DNA from 2 places in the Chitinolyticbacter meiyuanensis genome. Region 1 is predicted to be linked to the other one. Evidence: predicted binding sites of a transcription regulator. Region 1 holds the regulator's gene; the other holds the start of a gene.

The links. Region 1 encodes FNR, which switches genes on or off when oxygen is low (the NO sensors DNR and NnrR bind a similar motif). Its sites were predicted from a motif close to TTGATNNNNATCAA; they were not measured.
Region 2: the regulator FNR is predicted to act here: its motif matches at 3,351-3,364, upstream of FLM21_RS07325 (GbsR/MarR family transcriptional regulator).

The regions. Positions count from the first base shown of each region.
Region 1 covers NZ_CP041335.1:1,724,047-1,729,564, forward strand. The annotation lists gene FLM21_RS08420 (phasin family protein) at 65-610, shown strand; gene FLM21_RS08425 (hypothetical protein) at 663-1,250, opposite strand; gene fnr (fumarate/nitrate reduction transcriptional regulator Fnr) at 1,255-1,998, opposite strand; gene hemN (oxygen-independent coproporphyrinogen III oxidase) at 2,122-3,531, shown strand; gene FLM21_RS08440 (sulfite exporter TauE/SafE family protein) at 3,535-4,194, shown strand; gene FLM21_RS08445 (response regulator) at 4,302-4,670, shown strand; gene FLM21_RS08450 (chemotaxis protein CheC) at 4,682-5,302, shown strand; gene FLM21_RS08455 (GGDEF domain-containing protein) at 5,302-5,518, shown strand, end outside.
Region 2 covers NZ_CP041335.1:1,519,613-1,525,130, forward strand. The annotation lists gene FLM21_RS07305 (Gfo/Idh/MocA family protein) at 1-217, shown strand, start outside; gene FLM21_RS07310 (methyl-accepting chemotaxis protein) at 285-1,889, opposite strand; gene FLM21_RS07315 (DNA-3-methyladenine glycosylase I) at 1,999-2,571, opposite strand; gene FLM21_RS07320 (LysE/ArgO family amino acid transporter) at 2,619-3,242, opposite strand; gene FLM21_RS07325 (GbsR/MarR family transcriptional regulator) at 3,407-3,952, shown strand; gene FLM21_RS07330 (hypothetical protein) at 3,954-4,211, shown strand; gene FLM21_RS07335 (cytochrome ubiquinol oxidase subunit I) at 4,195-5,518, shown strand, end outside.

The DNA of each region.
Region 1 (5,518 bases):
GACGCCCGAGGCGAGGCCGTCAAGAATCCGAATTGATGCAATGCACAATCCTTGGAGTCTGACGATGTTCAACACCCATCAGTACAACGAAGCCAACCAAGCTGGTCTGGAAAAATCGCTGCGTTTGTCGCAGATCGCACTGAACGGGGTGGAACGCCTCGTCAGCCTGCAGCTGGGCTTGGCCCGTGAAGTTCTTGCCAATCAAGCTGAAGCCGCCAAGGCGCTATCCGAAGTGAAGGACGTGCAAGGTCTGGTATCGCTGCAAAAGCAGCTGGCGCAACCGTCGGTCGACAAGGCCCTCGATGCGGCCCGCTCGGTGTTCGACGTGGCCAGCGCTACCCAGCATGAACTCAATCGTCTGGTCGAAGAGCAGGTGCTCGGTTTCAACAAGACGCTGCTGAGCTCACTCGACAAGGCTGCCGAAGTGGCGCCGGCCGGTTCCGGTGCAGCAGTCGCTGTGTTTCGCAATGCCTTCGAAACGGCTGCCAGCACCTACGATGCCGTAGCGCGCAGCACGCAGAAGATTGCCGGTGAACTCACCCAAGCTGCCGTGGCCGGCGCCGAGCAAGCCGCCAAGGCGGTGGCCCAGCCGAGCAAGGCCGTGGCCTGATCGACCCTATCCCCGTTGTTCTGTTGAGGGCAGCCTTACCGGCTGCCCTTTTTTACGTCTGGTTTTGCGGGTAGAGCGTGCTGATGGCGAGTGCGAGGCGGGTTGCCAGTTCGTGCTCGGCGGGCTGCTTGGCCAGATACGCTGCGGCCAGCAGTTGCAACTGATGCTGGGTATGGCTCGCCAATGCTTGCCAGCTTGCCGGATCAAAATGCGCAGTGCCGTGGGGCCCTCGTTCAGCCAGCCAGGCAACGACCTGCTGCTGTTGCTCGGCCCACAATGCGTTGGCTGTGCCGATGAAAGCCCCAGCACCATCGCTGCCGACATGCAGCCAGCCAGCCGGAGTGGGTGAAAGGGCATCTAGCCAGGGAATGGCGCGCTGCAGCGCACTGGCGTGGCCACCTACGGCCAGCATCCAGCCCAGGCGCTCGGCTGCAGGGTGGTCGAGCATGATGGCGATGTCGACGCTGAAGGGCGGTGGCTTGGAGCAGGCAATGCCCCCTACATTCAGATGCAGCGCTTCCGCGGCCCAGGGGGAGGGTGGTGTTTCGCCTGACCAGTCTGCCGGGCAGCCGGCGCGGCTCAGGCGGGCAAGCAAGCGCTCGCGTAGCCCCGTCGGCGCAGTCAGGCAGACGGGGCCCATGGCCTTAGCCCTGGCAGCTGTTGACCAGCTGCCGCAGCGAATCGATCTGCACGATCTCGATCAGTCGGTTCTGGACCTTGATGAAGCCTTGATCCTGGAATTTGGAGAGCGTGCGGCTCACTGTTTCCAGCTTGAGGCCGAGGTAGCTGCCGATTTCCTCGCGCGTCATCCGCAGGTGGAAGCTGGATGATGAATAGCCACGCAGCGCAAACCGTTGCGACAGGTTGAGCAGGAAGGCGGCGATGCGCTCCTCGGCCTTCATGTTGCCGAGCAGCAGCATCACCCCGTGGTCGCGCACGATTTCGCGGCTCATCACCTTGTACAGATGGTGTTGCAGCGCCGGCATCTTGCGCGCGAGTTCTTCCATTTCGGTGAACGGTAGCTCGCAGACCTGGCTGTCTTCCAGTGCCACGGCATCGCAGGTGTGGTGATCGGTGCTGACGGCGTCGAGCCCGATCAGGTCGCCGGTCATGTGAAAGCCGGTAACCTGTTCACGGCCATCCTCGGAGACCACACTGGTCTTGAAGAAGCCGAGCTTGACCGCGTAGAGCGCCCGGAACGGCTCGCCGCTGCGATAAAGCGCTTCGCCACGCTTGATGGGCCGCCCCTGGGTGACGAGCTCATCCACCTGCTTCATCTCGTCGGCGGATAGGCCGATGGGCAGGCAGAGTTCGCGCAGGCTGCAGGTAGAGCAGGCCTGGCGTAAATGCTTGATGCTGATGTCTTGCACCGGGATGGTGGAAAGCATGGGAATCCCTGGGTTGATGGCCATCCGGCGGTATGCCGTAGGGCGGCTGATTGTGCCTTGATCCCGATCAACGAGGTGCCCCGACACCGCACGTTAAGCTGGTCGACCCTGCAAACAGAACGGATGACCGCGGTGACGCACGCATATGCCGGGCTGCAACAAGCCGAATTCGATCGCGACCTGATTGTCCGCTATGACGGCCACGGGCCGCGCTATACCTCCTACCCCACTGCGGATCGTTTCGGACCGCTGCAGGCCGCTGCCTGGCAGCAGGCCGTCATTGCGCGCCAGCCGGGATCGGCGACAAAACCGCTTTCATTATATTTCCACCTGCCATTCTGCGACACGATTTGTTACTACTGCGCCTGTAACAAGGTGATCACGCGCCGCCGCGATCAGGCCGAGCCCTACCTCGGCTACCTGGAGCACGAGCTGGCCTTGACTGCCGACTTGATCGAGCAGCGGCCCCGAGCGCAGCAGTTGCACTTGGGAGGCGGTACGCCGACCTTCTTCAGCGATGCGCAGCTGGCCCGGCTGATGGCGGCTGTGCGTCGGCATTTCGAGCTCGATCCAGCAGGCGAATATGCCATCGAGATCGATCCGCGCAAGGTGGGCGTGCAGACCATGGCTGCGCTTGCGGAGATGGGGTTCAATCGTGTCAGCATCGGCGTGCAGGATTTCGACCCGGCTGTACAACGCGCAGTGAACCGGGTGCAGGGCGAGGCGGAAACCGCAGCGGTGATCGCCGCCGCGCGTGCCAACGGCTTTCGCTCGATCAGCCTCGACCTGATCTATGGCCTGCCGCTGCAAACCCGCGAAACCATGGCGCGCACGCTGGAACGCGTGGTCGCGTTGCGCCCGCACCGCATCGCGCTCTACAACTACGCGCACCTGCCGGAGCGCTTCCCGCCCCAGCGTCGCATCGATGCCCAGGCGCTGCCGGATGCTACTACCAAGCTCGATATCCTGGCCGACAGCATCGCGGCACTGCAGGCCGCAGGCTACGTCTACATCGGCATGGACCACTTCGCGCTGCCAGACGATGATCTCGCCCTCGCGCAGCGGCGCGGCCATCTGCATCGCAATTTCCAGGGCTATTCCACCCACGCCGATTGCGACTTGCTGGCCTTTGGCGTATCGGCCATCGGCATGGTGGGCGGCCACTACGCGCAGAACGCCCGCAAGCTTGACGACTACTACGCCGCACTCGATGCCGGCCAGTTGCCGACGGTGCGTGGCTATGCCATGTCGCGCGACGACCTGTTGCGCCGGGCGGTGATCCAGGCGCTGATGTGCCAGTTCCAGTTGTCGTTCGAGTCGTTCGAACCGGCCTACATGATTGATTTTTCGGTGTACTTTGCGGAAGAATTGCGACGCCTGCAGCTGCTCGAGATCGATGGCCTTGTCGTGCTGCGGCCGGATGGCATCGATGTGACGCCACGTGGCCGCCTGCTGGTGCGGACCATCGCCATGGTCTTCGACCGTTTCCTCATCCGCCAGCAACCCATCGTCGCCTATTCCCGCCTGATCTGATCCATGCTCGACCCCGCCCTGTTTTCGCTGTTCATTGCCGGACTGGTCGGTGGCGGCCACTGCCTTGGCATGTGTGGTGGGGTGGTCACCGCATTCACTTTGCAGCTGCCACCCGGGCCGCGCTGGCCGTATCTGCTGGGCTTCAATGTCGGGCGCCTGCTGGGCTACGGGCTGATCGGGGCGATTGCCGGCGCTGTCGGCAGTATTCCGGGCCTGCTTGCGCTGACGCTGGTGAAGACCGTGCTCTGGTGGCTGGCCAACCTGTTGCTGATCGTGATGGGCTGCTATATCGCTGGCTGGGCGGCATGGTTCACCCGCCTGGAAAGGCTAGGCGTGCCAGTCTGGGCGCGGGTGCAACCACTGCTGCGCCGTTTGTTGCCGATCCGATGGTTCTGGCAGGCCCTGGTGGCGGGCGCGCTGTGGGGGTGGCTGCCCTGTGGCTTGGTCTATACGGCCAGCCTTTCTGCGCTGGCAAGTGGTTCGACAGAAAATGGGATTTTGCTGATGTTGGCCTTTGGGTTGGGCACGCTGCCCAACCTGATGCTGATCGGCGCGGCGGCTGGGCGCTTACGGGCTTGGCTTGGCTATCGCTGGCTTCGGTCTATATTGGGTTTGTTGTTGATCGTGGTCGGCGTCTGGCGACTGGTTGCCGGGCTGCACTAGACCTACTTCCATCGGAAGCCCTATCCACAAAGCGGATGCCATGCTCTAAACTGCTCCGCTAAATTTGCTTACTAACAAGAAACAGTAGCTTTGGGGAGTGGCGTCGGATGCCTACGCCAATTTTGGTGGTCGACGATTCGGTCATGGCGCGCAAGATGCTGATCAAGGCCTTGCCACCGTCATGGGATGTTGAAATCACGCAGGCCGGCAACGGCATCGAAGCCTTGGCCGCGTATCGCGCCGGCAAGGCTGAGGTCATGTTCCTGGACCTGACCATGCCCGAGATGGACGGCTATACCGTGCTGGAAACGCTGCAGCGCGAAGGGCTCAACAGCTTTGTCGTCGTGGTTTCGGCCGATATCCAGCCCATGGCGCGCGAACGCGTTCGCCAGCTGGGGGCCGTGGCCTTCGTCAAGAAGCCGGTCGATGCCGCGCAGATCGAAGCGATCTTGCGCGAATACGGCATTTCGCTCTGACAGCGGGGACTATGATGATCGATCATCTGTTGCTCACCCCGGACCAGCGCGACGCGCTGCAGGAAGTCACCAACATCGCCATGGGGCAGGCCGGCTCCCAGCTGGCGCAGATCCTTGAATCCTTCGTGCAGCTGTCGGTGCCGCGCATCAACATCACCGAATCGGCTGCAATTTCCACCGGCATCGTCCAGCTCGTCGGCACACCGCAGTCGGTGACTGCGGCGCGCCAAGCCTTCAATGGCACGCTGCGCGGCGAAGCCATGGTCATCTACGACCAGGACGGCTGCCGCGATCTGGCCGACCTGATGGGCTATGAAGACGCGCTCGATGGCGCGGCGGACCGCGAGCTGCTGCTTGACGTGAGCAATGTGCTGGTCGGCGCCTGCCTCAATGGCATTGCCGAATTGCTGCAGGCCAAGCTCAGTTTTTCGGCGCCGACCATCATGGCGGAGAACGTCGAGGTCGGGCGGCTGATCAATCCGCAGCAGCTGACCTGGAACTACGCGCTCCTGGTGGAAGTGCACTTCACGCTCGAGGTGCGCGATTTCACCTGCCACCTGCTGACCCTGATGCCCGAGGAGTCCATCCTCACGCTCAAATCCGCGCTCGACGCCTTCATGGAAAACTTTTGATGACGGTATCGCTGGCCGACTTCATCGTCAGCGAGGTCAATGTCGGGGTCTTTGTCGTCGATCGCAGCTACCAGCTGCTGTTGTGGAACCGCTTCATGGCGCACCACAGTGGCATTGCGAGCGGGGATGCGGTCGGCCGTAGCCTGTTCGAGCTGTTCCCGGACCTGCCGCAAAAGTGGCTCGCCAAGAAGATCGACAGCGTGTTCGTGCTGAAGA
Region 2 (5,518 bases), 200 kb from region 1:
GTATGACGGGACTTGTCTGCGGATTCGCACGCTTGGCGGTGAAACGGTGGAGCAGCGCCCCGACGACGATGGTTATGCCGCAGAGTTCCAGGCGTTTGCCGATGCGGTGGCAGGAAAAGCGGCGCATCGTTCCGGTTTCGACGAGGCGTGGCGTGATATGCAGGTGATCAGTCAGTCATTGGCGCAGCCAGGTGTCCAGCAATCGTTCGGGTTTTGATTCATCTGCCCAGGGCAAGCCCAATAAAAAACGGCCGAAAGGCCGTTTTTTATTGGGCGGAGCATCATCACACGCGGTAACGGCTGACGGTTTGTTCCATGTCTCGCGCCAGTTGCTGCAGGCGTTCGGCTGATTGCGAAGTGTGGCCGGCAGCGGCGCTGTTTTCCTCGGCCATCTGTGCGATGCGTTCGACTACCTGGGCGATGTTGTTGCTGGCAACGCTCTGCTCGCGGATGGCGCCGTTGATATCGGCCACGCGTGCGACCACCTCGCCGGAACCTTGGCGGATCTGGCGGATGGCATCGCCGGCGGCACGGGCTTCGCCGACGCCTTCCTCGACCTGGCCGACGGCATTCTGCATCCGTGCCACCGCGGAATCTGCACCTTGCTGGATGGCGAGGATGGTGCCGGCGATTTCCTGGGTGGATTGCGAGGTGCGCTCGGCAAGCTTGCGGACTTCGTCGGCCACCACCGCGAAGCCGCGGCCCTGTTCGCCGGCTCGTGCGGCTTCGATGGCAGCATTCAGTGCCAGCAGATTGGTCTGGTCGGCGATTTCCTTGATGACGTTCACCACGGCGGAGACGTCGGCGCTCTTGGCCTGCAGCGCGGCGATCTCGTCGGCGGCGGCACGCACGGTGTCGGCGATGCCATCGATCTTGGCGACGGTGCCCTCGATCACGTGGCCGCCATCCTGGGCCAGTTGGCCGGACTTGCGTGACAGCTGGTCGGCTTCGCCGGAACGATCGGCCACGTGGTTGATGCTGACGGTGACCTCCTCGACGGTAGCGGCCATGTTGGAGGCTGCTTCGCTGGCGTGGTGGGCGGTCTGCGACAGTTCATTGGCGGTTTGCGACAGCTGGTTGGCGGAACCCGAGACTTCGGTGATCTTGCCGCTGACTTCGCGCAGGCTGCGCTGCAGGCGTTCGATCAGGCCGTTGAAGGCGGTCACGGTCTGGCCGATCTCGTCATTGCTCGATACCTGCACGCGGCGGGTGAAATCGAGTGATTGACCGATGTCGGTGACGGTCTGCTGCATTCGCGTCAGCGGGCCGGTGATCGCGCGCAACAGGATGGTGCCGAACACCGCGAGGCCGGCCACGGCGGCGAGGATGACAACGGTGAACAGGATCTTGCCGTTGCGTTGGCTGGCCTCGACCTCGGCCCGGTAAACCTGGCCGCGCTTGACGTTGTAGGCGACGAGCTGCTGCAGCGATGTCTCGGCGGCAAGGGCGGCTTCGCGCATCTTGCCAAGCGAGGCCGCTACATCGCCAAAATCATCGGCCTGCTGGATCACCTCGGCGGCGGCGGCGTTGAATGCGGCGAGCTTGGGCTGGAAGGCGCTGTACAGCTGGCGCTCTTCGGTGGAGACCACCGTGGTTTCGTAGGTCTTGAGGTTTTCCTGGATGGTCTTGGTGTTGTTTTCGAGCGAGGCGTTGAGCTTCTGGCGCAAGCTCGCATCGAAGGAGCCGCCCAGCTGGTAGAGCACCAGCTGCTGCACCTTGTAGCTGTTGTTCACCGCGTAGAGCTTCTCCAGCCCAGCGAGCGATTCGTCGGCCAGGTGCGTGATCGAGGTTTCGGTGCGGCTCAACTGCACGAAGGCGATGCCGCCCACCACGCAGAGCGCTAGGATGGCCACCCCGATCAAAAGCAGGATGCGCTGGCTGATCTTCATCGTGTTCTCCAGTAGCGGATAGCTATATAAGCCGTTACTTTAACTTACAAGGTGGCAGGCCAGATACCCGGTATTGCCCTGATGAACTGCGTTTTCTTACATGTTGCCGTCATGCCGGGGCTGGTGCGCACCAGCAGTCGCGGGTGTGATCGTTCACCAGGCCGGCGGCCTGCATGAAGGCATAACAGATGGTGCTGCCGACGAACTTGAAGCCGCGTGCCTGCAGCGCTTTGCTCATGGCATCCGACGTGGCGGTACGTGCTGGTACGTCGGCAAGTGTAGTGGGGTGGCTCAGCTGCGGCGCATGGTCGACGAAACCCCAGATCCACTGGGCGAAGTCGATGCCATCATCGCGCAAGGCCAGCCAAGCCCTGGCGTTGCCGATAAAGGCGGCCACCTTGGCGCGATTGCGCACGATGCCTGGGTCAAGCAGCAAGGCGGCGACCTTGTCGTCGCCATAGCCGGCCATGCGTTGTGGGTCGAAACCGTCGAACACCTCGCGGTAGCGTGCGCGTTTCTTCAGTACGGTGATCCAGGACAGCCCCGCCTGCGCACCCTCCAGGCACAGCAGTTCGAACAGCGCTTGGCTGTCGCGGCAGGGCACGCCCCATTCCTGATCGTGGTAGGCCTGGTAGAGGGGATCGGTGCTGCACCAGGCGCAGCGGGTCGGCGAGGTCGTCATGGAATCAGCTTAGTGCCTGCTGGTCGGCTTGCCAGCGGCTTGTCGGGTCAAATGAGCCGGGCTTGGTGCAGCAGCGAGATGGCGATGGCGAACATCATGCCGGCGATGACGAGATCAAGCACGCGCCAAGCGGCAGGTTTGCGAAACAGCGGCGTGAGTCGGCTGGCACCGAAGGCCAGGGTGAAGAACCAGGCAAAGGCATAGCCGACGGCACCCAGCAGAAACCAGGGGCGTGCCGCCAGCGGCTGCTGTGCGCCGATGCCCCCGACCAGCACCACGGTATCGAGAATGGCGTGCGGGTTAAGCACCGAGAAGCCGATGCCGGCCAGCACCACTGCGCCAGGCCGGGCGAGGCCCTGCTGGGTGGTCAACGTCAATGGCGTGGGCTTCAGCGCCTTGCGCAGCGCCAGCACGCCATACCCCGCGACGAATACCGCGCCGGCGATCGCCATCCAGAACTGCAGCTGTGGGAATCGGGTGAGCAGCGCGCCCATGCCGGCGACGCCGGTACTCATCAGCACCAGATCGCATAGCGAGCAGGTCAGGGCAGTGAGCAACACCTGCTGCCGGGCGATGCCCTGGCGCAGCACGAACGCATTCTGCGCGCCAATGGCCATGATCAGGCTGGCGGACAAAGCTGCGCCGTTGAGGGTGATGGCAAGAGCTTGCATTGCAGGGATTGGGTTTGCAGTGCCGCGATGCTAGCTGTTTCGCGCGCTGTCGGCCATGCAATGCGGGGGTTCCGAGAGGGGAAGGGTGGCGGAGGTTCAATCGGGGGCTTGATCCAGATCAAACTCGAATTTACAATTTTCAAAAATTCTTGAAACTTCACAAAATGCAACTCACACCACTGACCGAACGCTTTGTCCTGCACTTTGGCGAGATGGGCAGCCGCTGGGGCATCAACCGCACCGTGGGCCAGATCTACGCGCTGTTGTTCATTTCGCCGCTGGCGTTGAACGCCGACGAGATCGCCGAAACGCTGAGCTTTTCCCGTTCCAACGTCAGCATGGGGATGAAAGAACTGATGGGCTGGCGCCTGGCCAAGCTTATCCATCGCTCGGGCGATCGACGCGATTATTTCGAGGCGCCGAAGGATATCTGGGAGATCTTCCGCACGCTGGCCGAGGAAAAGCGCCGCCGCGAGATTGAGCCCACGCTGTCGATGCTGCGTGAAGCCTTGCTGGAAACGCCGCAGACCGACGAGGAGCGCTACGCCCAAGGCCGCATGCGCGAGATGTACGAATTGATCGAGATGGCCACCGCCTGGTTCGACGAGGTGCAGCGCCTCTCGCCCGAAACACTGGCCGGGCTGATGCGGCTGGGCGCCAAGGTGCAGAAGGTGCTCGGCTTCACCGATCGCCTGCGTGGCGAGGGCTGAAATGAAACCGGGTGTGCTGCGCACCGGCCTGCCGCTCTGGGCGGAGATCACGCTGGTGCTGCTACTGAAGATCGCGCTGCTCTGGGGCGCCAAGACGCTGTGGTTCTCCGAGCCGCTGACCCGTACCAAGAAAATGTCGGTGCCGCAGTCGGCCATCAGCCAGCAGCTGATCGGCCCGGCTGCGGCGGCTTCAACCCGGCCCGAGGCCCGATCGGCCAACGGCTCTCTTCCCGAGGATACCCATGCTGCCCGCCCTTGAAGTGGTGGAGTTGTCGCGGCTGCAATTCGGCTTGACCGCGATGTTCCACTTTCTGTTCGTCCCGCTCACGCTCGGGCTTTCCTGGATCCTGGTGATCTGCGAATCGGTCTACGTCATGACTGGCCAGCAGATCTACAAGGACATGACCCGCTTCTGGGGCAAGCTCTTCGGCATCAACTTCGCCATGGGTGTCACCACCGGGATGACGCTGGAGTTCCAGTTCGGCACCAATTGGGCCTACTACTCGCACTACGTCGGCGACATCTTCGGCGTGCCGCTGGCGATCGAAGGGCTGATGGCGTTCTTCCTGGAGTCCACCTTCGTTGGTCTGTTCTTCTTCGGCTGGAACCGGCTCTCCAAGGTGCAGCATCTGTTCGTCACCTTCCTGGTGGCGCTGGGTTCCAACCTTTCCGCACTGTGGATATTGATCGCCAACGGCTGGATGCAGAACCCGGTCGGCGCCGAGTTCAATTACCAGACCATGCGCATGGAGCTTGTCAGCATCGCCGAGGTGATCTTCAACCCGGTAGCGCAGGCCAAGTTCGTGCATACGCTGGCGGCGGGCTACGTGGCGGCGTCGATGTTCGTGCTCGGCGTATCGGCCTGGTATCTGTTGAAGGCGCGCGACACCGGCTTTGCGCTGCGCTCGTTCGCGGTGGCAGCGGGCTTCGGCCTGGCGTCGGTCTGTTCGGTGATCGTGCTGGGCGACGAATCGGGCTATACCACCGGCGAAGTGCAGAAGGTGAAGCTCGCCGCGATCGAGGCGGAATGGGATACCCACCCGGCGCCGGCGGCGATCACCGCGTTTGGCCTGCCCAACCAGGAAGAGGAGCGCACCGACTATGCAGTACGCATCCCCTATGTGCTTGGCCTGATCGCCACCCGCTCGGTGGATCAGCCGGTGATCGGCATTAAGGAGCTGCGCCGCGAACATGAGGCGCGCATCAAGAGTGGCATGCTGGCCTACGAGGCGCTGGTGGCCTTGCGCGCCGGTACGGCGACCGAGGATCTGAAGCGCCAGTTCGAGCGCCACAAGATGGACCTCGGTTTTGGCCTGCTGCTGAAGAAGTACACGCCCAACGTGGTCGATGCCACTCCGGCGCAGATCAATGCGGCGGCGGGCGATACGATTCCGCGCGTGGCGCCACTGTTCTGGTCGTTCCGGGTGATGGTGGGACTCGGCATCCTGTTCCTGTTCATCTTCACCGCGTCGTTCTGGTTCCTCGCCAGGAAGAACCTCGCGCCGCAGCGCTGGCTGCTCAAGCTCGCCGTGGTGTCGATTCCGCTGCCATGGGTGGCCATCATGG